Regions from separate parts of the Pantoea sp. Lij88 genome, predicted to be linked through region 2. Evidence: predicted binding sites of a transcription regulator. Region 2 holds the regulator's gene; the other holds the start of a gene.
The links. The regulator CRP, encoded in region 2, controls carbon source genes, mostly activating them, when cyclic AMP is high. The targets are predictions, from matches to a motif close to ATGTGANNNNNNTCACAT.

Region 1 (7,318 bases), 820 kb from region 2:
AAGTTAAGGACTTTGATTTTGCTGAATCCGATCGTACGCAAATTCCAATATGGTCAACATACCGTCACGCTGGAAACCGGCATGATGGCTCGCCAGGCGACAGCCGCTGTGATGGTGAGCATGGACGATACTGCAGTGTTCGTCACTGTTGTAGGTCAGAAAAAATCTAAACCAGGTCAGGACTTCTTCCCACTGACCGTGAACTATCAGGAGCGTACTTACGCTGCTGGTCGTATCCCAGGCAGCTTCTTCCGTCGTGAAGGCCGTCCAAGCGAAGGCGAAACCCTGATTTCGCGTCTGATTGACCGCCCGATTCGTCCGCTGTTCCCGGAAGGTTTTGTTAACGAAGTACAGGTTATTGCAACCGTGGTGTCTGTAAACCCACAGGTTCACCCTGACATCGTTGCAATGATTGGTGCCTCTGCTGCGCTGGCACTTTCTGGTCTGCCGTTCAATGGCCCGATTGGCTCTGCACGCGTGGGTTACATCAACGATCAATACGTTCTGAACCCAACCGCAGATGAGCTGAAACAGTCTCGTCTGGATCTGGTTGTTGCCGGTACGCAGAATGCCGTTCTGATGGTTGAATCTGAAGCTGAGATCCTGTCAGAAGAGCAGATGCTGGGCGCCGTGGTCTTCGGTCATGACCAGCAGCAGATTGTTATCGAAAACATCAATGCCCTGGTTGCTGAAGCTGGCAAACCACGCTGGGACTGGCAGCCAGAAGCCGCCAATACCGCACTGATTTCACGTGTTGCTGCCCTGGCAGAAGCGCGCATCAGCGATGCGTACCGCATCACTGACAAGCAGGAGCGTTACACGCAGGTTGGCGTCATCAAAGACGAAACCATTGCTGCGCTGCTGGCTGAAGATGAAACGCTGGATGGTTCAGAAATCGGCGACATCGTGCACAGCCTTGAAAAGACTGTCGTGCGTACCCGCATTCTGAATGGCGAGCCACGTATCGATGGCCGTGAAAAAGACATGATCCGCGGTCTGGACGTGCGTACCGGCGTACTGCCACGTACCCATGGTTCATCACTGTTTACCCGTGGTGAGACGCAGGCACTGGTTACGGCAACGCTGGGTACTACCCGCGATGCGCAGAACCTGGATGAGCTGATGGGCGAACGTACCGACAGCTTCCTGTTCCATTACAACTTCCCTCCATACTCTGTCGGCGAAACCGGCATGGTAGGTTCGCCGAAGCGTCGTGAGATTGGTCACGGTCGTCTGGCGAAGCGCGGTGTGTTAGCGGTAATGCCAAAAGCGGAAGATTTCCCTTACACCATCCGTGTTGTTTCTGAAATCACCGAATCTAACGGCTCTTCTTCAATGGCCTCTGTCTGTGGTGCCTCACTGGCGCTGATGGATGCGGGTGTGCCAATCAAAGCTGCCGTTGCTGGTATCGCGATGGGCCTGGTCAAAGAAGATGAGAAGTTTGTTGTTCTGTCTGACATCCTGGGCGATGAAGATCACCTGGGCGACATGGACTTCAAAGTAGCCGGTAGCCGTGAAGGTATCACCGCGCTGCAGATGGACATCAAAATCGAAGGCATCACGCGTGAAATCATGCAGGAAGCACTGAACCAGGCCAAGGGTGCGCGTCTGCACATTCTGGGCGTCATGGAACAGGCTATCAGCACACCGCGTACCGAGATTTCTGAATTCGCTCCACGCATCTACACCATCAAAATCAGCTCTGACAAGATCAAAGATGTGATTGGTAAAGGCGGCTCAGTGATTCGTGCACTGACCGAAGAGACCGGCACAACGATTGAAATCGAAGATGATGGCACCGTGAAAATCGCCGCGACCGATGGTCTGAAAGCGAAAGAAGCGATTCGTCGTATCGAAGAGATTACCGCAGAGATCGAAGTGGGCCGCGTTTACAGTGGTAAAGTGACCCGTATCGTTGACTTCGGCGCCTTCGTCGCTATCGGCGGTGGTAAAGAAGGTCTGGTTCACATTTCACAAATCGCTGATAAGCGCGTTGAGAAAGTGACTGACTATCTGCAGATGGGTCAGGAAGTGCCGGTTAAGGTGATGGAAGTTGATCGCCAGGGCCGCGTACGTCTGAGCATCAAAGAAGCGACAGAATCTAAGCCGCAGACTGAAGAAGCTGCCGCGGTGATTACGCCTGAAGCTGAGTAAGACGTTGCTGATTTGCCCCTCTTTGCCTGGCAGAGAGGGGCGTTTGTATCATCGCGAGGGCGGGAATCCTTGTGCACAGCAGGCGGATGACAGGATGGTTATCCCAATGTTTGTATTCGGGAGTGGGAAATGAAGCCTTTTCTGCGCTGGTGTTTTGTTGCGACAGCTTTGACGCTGGCAGGATGCAGCAACTCCAATTGGCGTAAGAACGAAGTTCTTGCAGTGCCTTTACAGCCCACACTGCAGCAGGAAGTGATACTGGCGCGCATGGAACAAATTCTTGCCAGTCGCGCTCTCACCGATGATGAACGCGCACAGCTGTTATATGAGCGCGGAGTGTTGTATGATAGTTTAGGTCTGCGGGCATTAGCGCGGAACGATTTTTCGCAAGCGCTGTCTATAAGACCAGATATGCCCGAAGTGTTTAACTACTTAGGCATATATTTAACGCAGGCGGGCAACTTTGATGCCGCCTATGAAGCGTTTGATTCTGTACTTGAGCTTGATCCAACTTACAACTATGCGCATTTAAACCGTGGTATCGCCCTCTATTACGGCGGTCGATACAAGTTAGCGCAAGATGATCTGCTGGCGTTTTATCAAGACGATCCTAACGATCCTTTCCGCAGTCTGTGGCTCTATCTCGTTGAACGTGAGATGGATGTCGACAAGGCAAAAGTCGCGCTTCAACAGCGTCACGACAAAGCGGTCAGAGACCAATGGGGATGGAATATTGTCGAGTTCTACCTTGGAGATATCAACGAGAAAACGTTGATGGAAAGTCTCAAGGCGGACGCAACGGATAACACCTCGCTCGCTGAACATCTCAGTGAAACCAACTTCTATTTAGGTAAGTACTACCTAAGTCTGGGGGAGAAGGACGACGCGAAAGCGTTGTTCAAACTGGCGGTGGCCAACAACGTCAATAACTTTGTTGAACACCGATACGCATTGTTGGAACTGGCGCAACTCGGCCAGGCACAAGACGATTTATCAGAATCTGACCAGCAATAGCTGACGAACTTAATTTGCCTGTAAAACCTGTTAAGTCATCATCTTAAAGGATGAAGGCTTTTCTGTTCGTCAAAACTTCTAATTTGAGCCGGTTCACACTTTTTGATGAAAATGACTGAAAGTTTTCACGACGAGTTATGTAGACTGGCCGCCGCAATCTAAGAGGCACGTGTACTACATGACTGATATCCAAACCACTTTTGCTGACCTTGGCCTGAACGCCGACATCCTTGAATCACTGAATGGCATGGGCTACGTAAAGCCATCCCCAATCCAGGCTGAGTGTATTCCTCACCTGCTGGCGGGCCGTGACGTGTTAGGCATGGCGCAGACCGGGAGTGGTAAAACTGCGGCTTTCTCTCTGCCGCTGTTAAACAACATTGACCCAACTGTTAAAGCACCTCAGATCCTGGTGCTGGCGCCAACCCGCGAACTGGCGGTACAGGTTGCTGAAGCAATTACTGAATTCGCTAAGCATATGCGCGGCCTGAACGTGGTTGCCCTTTACGGCGGCCAGCGTTATGACGTGCAGCTGCGTGCACTGCGTCAGGGACCACAGGTTGTTGTGGGTACCCCTGGTCGTCTGCTTGACCACCTGAAACGCGGCACGTTAGAACTGTCTAACCTGCGCGGCCTGGTGCTGGATGAAGCTGATGAAATGCTGCGTATGGGCTTCATCGAAGACGTTGAAACGATCATGGCTCAGATCCCAGCCGGTCATCAGACTGCGCTGTTCTCTGCAACCATGCCGGAAGCGATTCGTCGTATCACCAAACGTTTCATGAAAGATCCACAGGAAGTGCGTATCCAGTCAAGCATGACGACGCGCCCTGACATCAGCCAGAGCTACTGGACCGCTTACGGTCGTAAAACAGACGCACTGGTTCGCTTCCTGGAATCTGAAGACTTTGATGCTGCCATCATCTTCGTGCGTACTAAAAACGCAACGCTGGAAGTGGCTGAAGCGCTGGAGCGTAGTGGCTATAACAGCGCCGCGCTGAACGGTGATATGAACCAGGCACTGCGTGAGCAGACGCTGGAGCGCCTGAAAGATGGTCGTCTCGACATCCTGATTGCAACCGACGTTGCGGCCCGTGGCCTGGACGTTGAACGTATCAGCCTGGTGGTGAACTACGACATCCCGATGGATGCTGAATCTTACGTTCACCGTATCGGCCGTACCGGTCGTGCTGGTCGTGCTGGTCGCGCGCTGCTGTTCGTTGAGAACCGCGAGCGTCGTCTGCTGCGCAATATCGAACGTACAATGAAGCTGACTATTCCTGAAGTAGAACTGCCTAACGCAGAACTGCTGGGTGAGCGTCGTCTGGCGAAGTTTGCTGCTAAAGTTCAGCAGCAGCTGGAAAGCAGCGATCTGGATCAGTACCGTGCTCTGCTGGCTAAAATGCAGCCAGAAGACGAAATGGATCTGGAAACACTGGCAGCCGCACTGCTGAAGATGGCACAGGGCGAACGTCCTCTGATTCTGCCACCAGAAGCACCACGTCCTGCACGCCGCGAATACCGCGATCGTGACGAGCGTGATGGCCGTCGTGACAGCCGTGAAGCGCGTGGCGATTCTCGTGCTCCGCGCGAAAACCGTGAAAGCCGTGATGGCGATCGTCCACGTCGCGAACGTCGTGACGTTGGCGAAATGCAGCTGTACCGCATTGAAGTAGGCCGCGATGATGGTGTTGAAGTTCGTCACATCGTTGGCGCTATCGCTAACGAAGGCGACATCAGCAGCCGTTACATCGGTAACATCAAGCTGTTCGGTACGCATTCAACCATCGAGCTGCCGAAAGGCATGCCAGGCGATGTGCTGCAGCACTTCACCCGTACGCGTATTCTGAACAAACCGATGAATATGCAGCTGCTGGGTGATGCACAGCCAAACGAAGGCCGTGGTGATCGTCGTCCGGCCGGTGCTGGCGGTGAGCGTCGCAGCGGTCCAGGTGCTGGTGGTCCAGGTGCAGCCAACCGTGAAGGTGGTCGTCGCTTCTCTTCTGAACGCCGTGAAGGTGGTCGTGAAGGCGGTGGACGTACTTTCAACCGTGAAGGCAGCCGTGGTCCACGTCGTGAAGAAGGCGCTACCGCCTCTCCACGTCGTCGTGATGCATAACGACTTAACGTCGTAACAAAAAGGGAAGCCACTGGCTTCCCTTTTTTTATGCCTGTCAGGCACCGCCGCTGATCATGACGCGCTCGCCGCTGACATAAGCGGACTCCTCAGAGGCCAGAAACAGCGCAACCTGCGCCACATCCTCCGGCAGACCAAAACGCCCGAGCGGTGTCGCCGCCAGCAGTTGCGCTTTGAGCTGCGGGCTCATCTTTTTCGCAGCCAGTAATCCCTCGGTCAGGATCATTCCGGGTGCCAGGGCGTTAACCCGGATATTCCTGGCGCCCAGTTCGCGCGCCAGTCCCTGAGTCAGGGTATCCACCGCGCCTTTCGTTGCCGCCCAGAGTACGGAACCCGGCGTGCTGTTCTTACTGTTCAGGGCACTGAGATTAATAATGCTGCCGCCATGCGCGGGAAAGTGGCGAATCGCCTGCTGACAGACCATCAGCGTGCCGAGCAGATTAACGTTAATCTGCTGCTGCATCTCCTCCTGCGTCAGCGCCTCAAACTCGCCGTGATGAAAGCTGCCTGCATTGTTCACCACAATGTCCGGTGCGCCGAAACACTCTGCGGTGGTGGCAAAGAGCCGTTCCACATCCCGCAGGCGAGAGATATCTGCCTGAACTGCGACGGCTTCACTGCCCAGGGTGACAATATCGCTGACCACGTCAGCCGCCCCGACTTCATCCTGACGATAATTGACCACAACGCGCGCGCCAGCTGCGGCAAACGCGATGGCAATCGCCGCGCCAATGCCTTTTGACGCGCCGGTCACCAGTGCGATTTTATTCTGTAGTGCTTTCATTATGTCATTCTCCGCCGTAATGATTGCGTCGAAAGACTATGCGCGCTGGCACCGAAAAGCGGGTAGCGCAATCCTGCAAGCTTTTTGCACAATCCTGCAAAAGTGCCGTAACGGCACCGGTATTCCGTCTGGCGTCAGGTAATATCAGCACAGAGAGCGGGAGGGGGAGAACAGAGTGACAGAGAGTGACAAACTGCAGGCGCTGGCAGAGTTAATTGCCCGTCATGCTCCGGAGGATGGCCGGCATGCCAGTGCCATAGATTGCCTGTTTTTTGGCCGGGTTTCCGCCCCGACTGAGCCGATGCACTTTGCTCAATGGGCCAGTTTTGCGCTGGTGGCGCAGGGTGGTAAGGCACTGCATATCGGTGATGAGGTGCTACACTATGGGCCGGGTGACCTGCTGCTGGTAACGCTGGATATGCCGGTGCGCGCCTGTGTTACCGCCGCCACGCCGGAAAAGCCGAATCTGGGCGTGGGCATTGCCATCAATGAATCGCGGCTGAGGCGCTACCTGGAACAGTTTCCTCCGGCACTGCCGCTGGCGATAGCCCCTAATGAACGCGGCGTCACCGTGCACAAGGTCTCATCGTTGCTGATGGATGCGGTCGTTCGATTGGTACGGCTGCTTGACCACCCGGAAGATATCGAGGCTCTGGCTCCACTCATCGAGCAGGAGATTTTCTACCGGCTGCTGACCGGGCCGGAAGGCTCGCGCATCCTGAACATGGCGCTATCTGAGCGGCCGGGAAACCGGGTAGCGCAGGCTGCCCGCTGGCTGCGGGAAAACTTTCATCAGCCGCTGAAGATCGATCAGCTCGCCAGCAGTGTCGGCATGAGCATCTCTTCACTGCATCACCACTTCAAAGCCGTCACGGCCATGACGCCGATGCAATACCAGAAGCAACTGCGGCTGAATGAGGCACGACGTCTGATGATGGTGGAAAAGCTGGATGCCGGAACGGCAGGCTATCGGGTGGGATATCAGAGCGCATCACAGTTCAGCCGGGAGTATCGCCGCCTGTATGGGCAATCTCCGGCCAGGGATAGCCGTCAGCTGGCGGTGAGCCCGGATAGTATCCGCCCACCGCAGAACTGATTACAGGCTACTGGCCGCTTCCATCGCAATGGCAAAGGAGTGCAGGCGTGCATCGCGGTCAAAAATCTGGCCATTGACCATAATCTCATCCGCCTGGGTTTCACGCATCAGTGAGGCCAGCCCATGACGCACC
Region 2 (7,318 bases):
TCAAAGTGCTGCGGCGACTGCGCGATTTTGATGATGCGATTACGGCCCGCGCCCACGGTTTTGTCGATGCGGCCGATTACTATCATCGCGCCAGCGCCATGCCCTGGCTGAAGCACGCAGAGAAACCGCTGCTGATCATCCACGCGAAAGACGATCCCTTTATGAGTGATGAGGTGATCCCGCACAGCAGCCAATTATCTGCCACTATTACTTATCAACTGACACCCCACGGCGGCCACGTAGGTTTTGTCGGCGGGACGTTACGCCAGCCTGAAATGTGGCTGGAACAGCGCATCCCGCAGTGGATCGCCCCTTTTCTGGATAACTGATCTCGTGATTATTCCCTGGCAACAGGTCTCACCTGAGACCCTTGAAAATCTGATTGAAACCTTTGTGCTGCGCGAAGGCACAGACTACGGCGAGCAGGAACGCAGCCTGCTGGACAAGGTGGCTGATGTGCGACGTCAGCTGGAAACCGGCGAAGTCGTGCTGGTGTGGTCGGAACTGCATGAATCGGTCAATATCATGCCGCGCAAAGAATTTCGTGGCTGATGCACCCGGCACCATTTCATGATAACAATGCTCATCGCCCGACCTCACAGGGAGCTTTTCTATGTCTGCACGTCATCCCATTATCGCGGTGACCGGTTCCAGCGGCGCAGGAACCACCACCACCAGCCTCGCGTTTCGCAAAATCTTTCAGCAGCTCGATCTCCATGCGGCCGAGCTGGAAGGTGACAGTTTTCACCGTTTTACCCGCCCTGAAATGGATATGGCGATTCGTAAGGCGCGCGATTTAGGACGTCATGTCAGCTATTTCGGCCCGGAAGCCAATGACTTTGGTCTGCTGGAGCAGAGCTTTAAAGAGTATGGTCAAAGCGGACAGGGGCAGTCGCGTAAATATCTGCACACCTACGATGAAGCGGTGCCGTGGAATCAGGTGCCCGGCACCTTTACGCCCTGGCAGCCACTGCCGCAGAACACCGACATTCTTTTTTATGAAGGACTGCACGGCGGCGTGGTGACGGCGCAGCACAACGTCGCGGAACAGGTCGATCTGCTGGTTGGCGTGGTGCCGATTGTTAACCTGGAGTGGATTCAGAAGCTGGTGCGCGACACCGGCGAGCGCGGTCATTCACGCGAAGCGGTGATGGATTCCGTCGTGCGCTCGATGGAGGATTACATCAACTTCATCACGCCACAGTTCTCACGCACACACCTTAACTTTCAGCGCGTCCCGACCGTCGACACCTCAAACCCGTTCGCGGCCCGCGCCATTCCGTCACTGGATGAGAGCTTTGTAGTGATTCACTTTCAGGCGCTGGAAGATATCGACTTCCCCTATCTGCTGGCGATGCTGCAGGGATCGTTTATCTCGCACATTAATACGCTCGTCGTGCCCGGCGGCAAAATGGGTCTGGCGATGGAGTTGATCATGGGCCCGCTGGTAAAACGGCTGATGGAAGGTAAACGGATAGAGTAAGAGGTCAGCAAAAAACCCTCAGATAGCAGATGCCTTTCGCAAAATTTAAAACCGGCTTTTCTGCGGATAAAGGCTTACTGCTGAGCAGGCTGCAGGGAGCATACGCCTTTCGCAAAGACGCAAAACCGCCATCCCTGGCAGGCTCAGCGCGGGCGATTACGCACCTCATCCCTGAGGTGCGCCCGTACCGGGCCAACGCGTTGCGTTGTTCAAAAACGCTCCCGGCGTTTTTGTCCCTGGCCCGCTATGCTTTGCTACAGGCGTATGCTCCCTTCGCTTCACGTCCGGCAACCGCATCCGGTTTCAGTAAGGCCGCTACAAACAAAACCTGCATACAAAGAATCTGACAGCAACAGATAAGCTCAACACGCAGGGAACCGGGTCAGAAGAGGAAAGCGTCCCGCGCCTGGGACAAAAACGCCGGGAGCGTTTTTGAACAACGCAACGCGTTGGCCCGGCAACGGGCGCACCTCAGGGATGAGGTGCGTAATCGCGCGGGCCGAGCATGCCATGGATGGCGGTTTTTGTGTCTTTCCGATCTGACCCGGTTCTCTGCGCAGGCACAGTCTTAAAGCAACCTGCATCAGACACTAGAAGTGAAGTTAACAGGTCTGCGATGATCCCTGCGGCCATTACAGCTCAACCACTTCATAGCTATGCGTCATCGTCACACCTTTACCCAGCATGATGGCCACCGAGCAATATTTTTCAGCAGAAAGATCCACGGCGCGTGAGACCGCTTTATCCTGGAGCGCTTTACCACTCACGATAAAATGCAGGTTGATGTGCGTAAAGATTCGCGGCGCCTCTTCACGACGTTCTGAGGTCAGTTTTACTTCACAATCAGCCACATCATTGCGGCCTTTTTGCAGAATTGAAACCACATCAATCGCGCTGCATCCACCGGCCGCCATCAGCACCATCTCCATTGGGCTGGGCGCTTTATCACCCGAATTGCCATCCATCAGTATCTGGTGGCCGGATGAGGATTCTCCGAGGAATGTCAGCCCTTCTACCCATTTCACTCTTGCCTGCATGATTTTTGCTCCGGAATACGCTGTTTTGTCGCCAGAGTACGCTTTCGCCTGGTAAACAGCAATCCAGAGAAATCCGCCTGTAGCTGAAGCGAGACAACAGAAGACAGTCGGCAAAAGCTGTGCTACAAACAGTGCTGAAAATATTTTTCGTCACCCGATGACGAAGCCGGGAAGGATGATGCGCACTGCGCCTGATGCGGCCCGAATGATTTCCTGAAATGGAAACGCTTGAAGCTTTCACCGCCTGACAGGGAAAACTGCCCCCTGTATTTTGGGCACGATTACAACAGAGGATAATAGCGAATGGTTCTCGGCAAACCGCAAACAGACCCTACACTCGAATGGTTCCTGTCCCATTGCCATATTCACAAGTATCCATCCAAAAGTACGCTGATTCACCAAGGTGAAAAAGCTGAAACGCTTTACTACATCGTGAAAGGTTCCGTCGCGGTTCTGATTAAAGATGAAGAAGGCAAAGAGATGATTCTTTCCTACCTGAATCAGGGCGATTTCATTGGTGAGCTTGGCCTCTTCGAAGAAGGCCAGGAGCGCAGCGCCTGGGTACGTGCGAAAAGCGCGTGCGAAGTGGCGGAGATTTCTTACAAGAAATTCCGTCAGCTGATCCAGGTTAACCCCGACATCCTGATGCGACTCTCATCGCAGATGGCGCGTCGCCTGCAGGTCACGTCTGAAAAAGTGGGTAACCTCGCTTTCCTCGACGTCACCGGGCGCATTGCACAGACCCTGCTCAACCTGGCGAAACAGCCAGATGCCATGACGCATCCCGACGGCATGCAAATTAAAATCACTCGTCAGGAAATTGGCCAGATTGTTGGTTGTTCACGCGAAACCGTGGGCCGTATTTTGAAGATGCTGGAAGATCAGAACCTGATCTCCGCACACGGCAAAACCATCGTCGTTTACGGCACCCGTTAATTCCTGTCACCCACGGCGTGATGGCAACATCACGCCGTTATTGTTTGTGTTGGGCCGATGTGGCGTCGAATCATTTACCATCCTGAAGTTAACTACGCCTTGCGGCAAACGCTGGTGCTCTGTCTGCCGGTGGCGCTGGGCTGGCTGGCTGGCGACCTGCAAAAAGGTCTGCTGTTCTCCTTAGTGCCCGCCTGCTGCAACATCGCCGGTCTGGATACCCCGCATAAACGCTTCTTCAAACGTCTCATTGTTGGCGGCAGCCTGTTTGCCCTCGGCAGCTTTCTCATTCAGTGGCTCACCCTGCATGCTATCCCACTGCCGCTGATCCTCTTCGCCATGCCCCTGCTGCTCGGCGTCACCGGTGAAATCAGTCCGCTGCATGGCCGCCTGCTGCCCGGCACCCTTATCGCCGCTATCTTTACCCTCAGCCTGATTGGCCGCATGCCCATCTATGTCACCCCGCTGCTCTATATCGGCGGCACGCTCTGGTATGGGGTGTTTAACTGGTTCTGGTTCTGGCTGTGGAAAGAGCAGCCGATGCGCGAGAGCCTCAGCCTCATCTACCGCGAGCTGGCTAACTACTGCGACGCTAAATATACCCTGCTGACTCAGCTCACCGATCCGGAAAAGGCCCTGCCGCCGCTGCTGGCGCGTCAGCAGAAAGTGGTCGATCTGATCAACACCTGTTATCAGCAGATGCACATGCTGTCGGCCAGCCGCGATCACAGCCATAAGCGGCTGACGCGCGCCTTTCAGGTGGCGCTGGATCTGCAGGAGCACATCTCAGTCAGCCTGCATCGGCCGGAAGAGGTGCAGAAGCTGGTCGAACAGAGCCATGCCGAAGCGGTCATCCGCTGGAATGCCAAAACCATCTCGGCCCGGCTGCGGGTGCTGGCGGATAACATCCTTTATCACCAGCTACCCGATCGCTTTGCGATGGATAAACAGCTCGGCGCGCTGGAGAAGATCGCCCATCAGCATCCCGACAATCCGGTAGGTAACTTCTGCCTTTACCACTTCAACCGCATTGCGCGGGTCCTGCGCACCCAGAAACCCCTGTATCAGCGCGATCTGATGGCGGACCGCCAGCGCCGTCTGCCGCTGTTACCGGCGCTGCGCAGTTATCTCTCGTTTCGCTCGTCGGCGCTGCGCACGGCCGGTCGCTTTGCGGTCATGCTGATGCTGGGCAGCGCGCTGGCGCTGTTCTTCAACATCCCTAAGCCCTACTGGATCCTGATGACCATTATGTTCGTCAGCCAGAACGGCTACAGCGCCACCCGTGTCCGCATTCAGCACCGGGCGCTGGGCACCTTTGCCGGTCTGGTCATCGCGGCCGCCACGCTGCGCCTGGCCGTGCCGGAGTCGCTGGTGCTGATGATCATGCTGGCAATAACCTTTATCAGCTATCGCTTTACCCGCCAGTTCTATGGCTGGTCGATGATTGGCTTTACGGTCACGGCGGTTTACTCGCTGCAGTTGCTGTCGCTGAATGGCGCGCAGTTTCTGCTGCCGCGACTGATGGATACGCTGATGGGCTGTCTGATCGCCTTTGGCGGGATGCTGTGGCTGTGGCCGCAGTGGCAGAGCGGCTTACTGCGGCAGAATGCCCATGACGCGCTGGAAACCTATCAGGATGCGCTGCGGCTGTTGCTGGGCGACGAACAGTCACCCGAGAAACTGGCTTATCAGCGCGTGAAGGTGAATCAGGCTCACAATGCGCTGTTTAACTCACTCAATCAGGCGATGCAGGAACCGGCATTCAACGCCCGCTATCTGAGTGATATGCGGCTCTGGGTCACGCACAGCCAGTTTATTGTCGAGCATATCAATGCGATAACGATTCTGGCGCGCGAGCACACCATGCTGACGGCCTCACTGGCTGAACGCTATCTGCAATCCTGTGAAATCGCGCTGCAGCGGTGTCAGCAGCGGCTGGAATATGATGGTGAAAGCTCGCAGGTGAACCTGCTGGATGACCTGGAGAATATCACTGAGGGACCGATCACGGTGGTGGAGCAGCATGTGCGGCGCATTCTCGATCATCTGAGCGTGATGTACACCATTTCATCGCTGGCGTGGAACCAGCGACCGCAACATGGCCGCTGGCTGATCCGACGCTTACGTAAAAACTAAGTCAGCCGTTGAGCACTTTGCCGACGGCGGTGGCGAAGCGGCTCATGCCCTCTTCAATGTCGGCCGGTTCGATAATCAGTGACGGCGCAAAACGCATTACGTCGGTTCCGGCCACCAGCACCATCACGCCTTCAGCGGCGGCGGCATTCAGAATGTCGCGCGATCTGCCTGCATGCTGAGGTTTCAGCGCCGCACCTATCAGCAGCCCCTTACCGCGAATGTCGCTGAAGAGATCATACTTCGCGTCGATGGCCTTCAGCGCCGTAACAAAGTGCTGGCGACGCATCTCAACGCCTTCCAGCACGTCTGGCGTATTGATGATATCCAGCGCCGTTTCGGCGATGGCGCAGGCCAGCGGATTACCGCCATAGGTGGTGCCATGCACGCCCGGCGCCATGGTCGAGGCGATCTCGTTGGTGGTGAGCATGGCGCTCACCGGGAAGCCACCGCCCAGCGCTTTGGCTGAGGTCAGAATATCGGGCTGAATGCCATAATGCTCATAGGCGAACAGCTTGCCGCTGCGTCCCATGCCGCTCTGCACTTCATCCAGCACCAGCAGCGCCTGATGCTGATCGCAAAGCGCACGCAGTCCCTGCATAAATTCCTGCGTCGCGGGCACCACGCCGCCTTCACCCTGAATCGGTTCAACCACGATGGCGCAGGTATGATCGTCAATCACCGCTTTCACCGCGTCCAGGTCATTGAACGGCACGTGAACGATATCCGCCGGTTTCGGACCGAATCCGTCAGAATATTTTGGCTGGCCGCCAACCGTGACGGTAAACAGCGTCCGGCCATGAAAAGCGTTATGGAAGGCGATGATCTTACTTTTAAACGGGCTGTGACGTTTGCAGGCGTAGTAGCGCGCCAGCTTAAAGGCGGCTTCGTTGGCTTCGGCACCGGAGTTGGCGAAGAAAACACGGTCAGCAAAGGTCGCCTGGATTAACTTACTGGCGAGACGCAGCGCCGGTTCGTTGGTGAAGACGTTGCTGGTGTGCCACAGCGTCTCGCCCTGGCTTTTCAGCGTCTCCACCAGCGCGGGATGGCAGTGTCCAAGTGCGGTGACGGCGATACCCCCCGAGAAATCGATATACTCTTTGCCCTGCTGATCCCATACACGGCTGCCCTTGCCTTTAACCGGCACGAACTGCGCAGGTGCATAAACAGGCAAAATAACGTTATCGAACGTTTCCCGCGTGACCGCAATTTTTTCCGCTGCCATTAGTAACCCCATCTGGATGATTGTTGTGCTGCATTGAAATAATAATCACAAAATATGCATAAAAAATCACTCAAAGGCAACTTATTGCGCAAGGAAATTGCGCAGCAACTGATGTCCCTGCTCGCTGAGAATGCTTTCGGGATGGAACTGAACGCCTTCCAGCGCCAGAGTTTTATGGCGGAATCCCATAATCTCGTCAGGCTCGCCATCACGCACCGTCCAGGCAGTCACCTCGAATGCGTCGGGCAGAGAATCGCGCTGCACAATCAGCGAGTGATAGCGGGTCACGGTCAGGGGATTATTGAGATTGCGGAACACGCCCTGGCCGGTGTGCTGAATCGCGGAGGTTTTGCCGTGCATCACCTGACGCGCGCGTACAACCTGTGCGCCATACGCCTGCGCAATCGCCTGATGCCCCAGGCAGACGCCCAGCACCGGCAGCTGCCCGGCGAAGTGCCGGATCGCTGCCAGCGAGATGCCGGACTCTGAAGGCGTACAGGGGCCAGG

Region 1: a site for CRP is predicted at 3,250-3,267, ahead of yrbN (protein YrbN). Genes of this name have one in related genera too.

What each region holds. Positions count from the first base shown of each region.
Region 1 is NZ_CP118269.1:3,537,595-3,544,912, reverse strand. It holds gene pnp (polyribonucleotide nucleotidyltransferase) at 19-2,154, shown strand; gene nlpI (lipoprotein NlpI) at 2,284-3,168, shown strand; gene yrbN (protein YrbN) at 3,274-3,330, shown strand; gene PU624_RS20425 (DEAD/DEAH family ATP-dependent RNA helicase) at 3,347-5,287, shown strand; gene PU624_RS20420 (SDR family NAD(P)-dependent oxidoreductase) at 5,343-6,089, opposite strand; gene PU624_RS20415 (AraC family transcriptional regulator) at 6,265-7,185, shown strand; gene PU624_RS20410 (luciferase-like monooxygenase) at 7,186-7,318, opposite strand, start outside.
Region 2 is NZ_CP118269.1:416,183-423,500, reverse strand. It holds gene PU624_RS05795 (hydrolase) at 1-329, shown strand, start outside; gene PU624_RS05790 (YheU family protein) at 334-552, shown strand; gene PU624_RS05785 (phosphoribulokinase) at 614-1,483, shown strand; gene PU624_RS05780 (OsmC family protein) at 2,116-2,520, opposite strand; gene crp (cAMP-activated global transcriptional regulator CRP) at 2,824-3,456, shown strand; gene PU624_RS05770 (YccS/YhfK family putative transporter) at 3,514-5,589, shown strand; gene argD (bifunctional acetylornithine/succinyldiaminopimelate transaminase) at 5,591-6,811, opposite strand; gene PU624_RS05760 (aminodeoxychorismate/anthranilate synthase component II) at 6,893-7,318, opposite strand, start outside.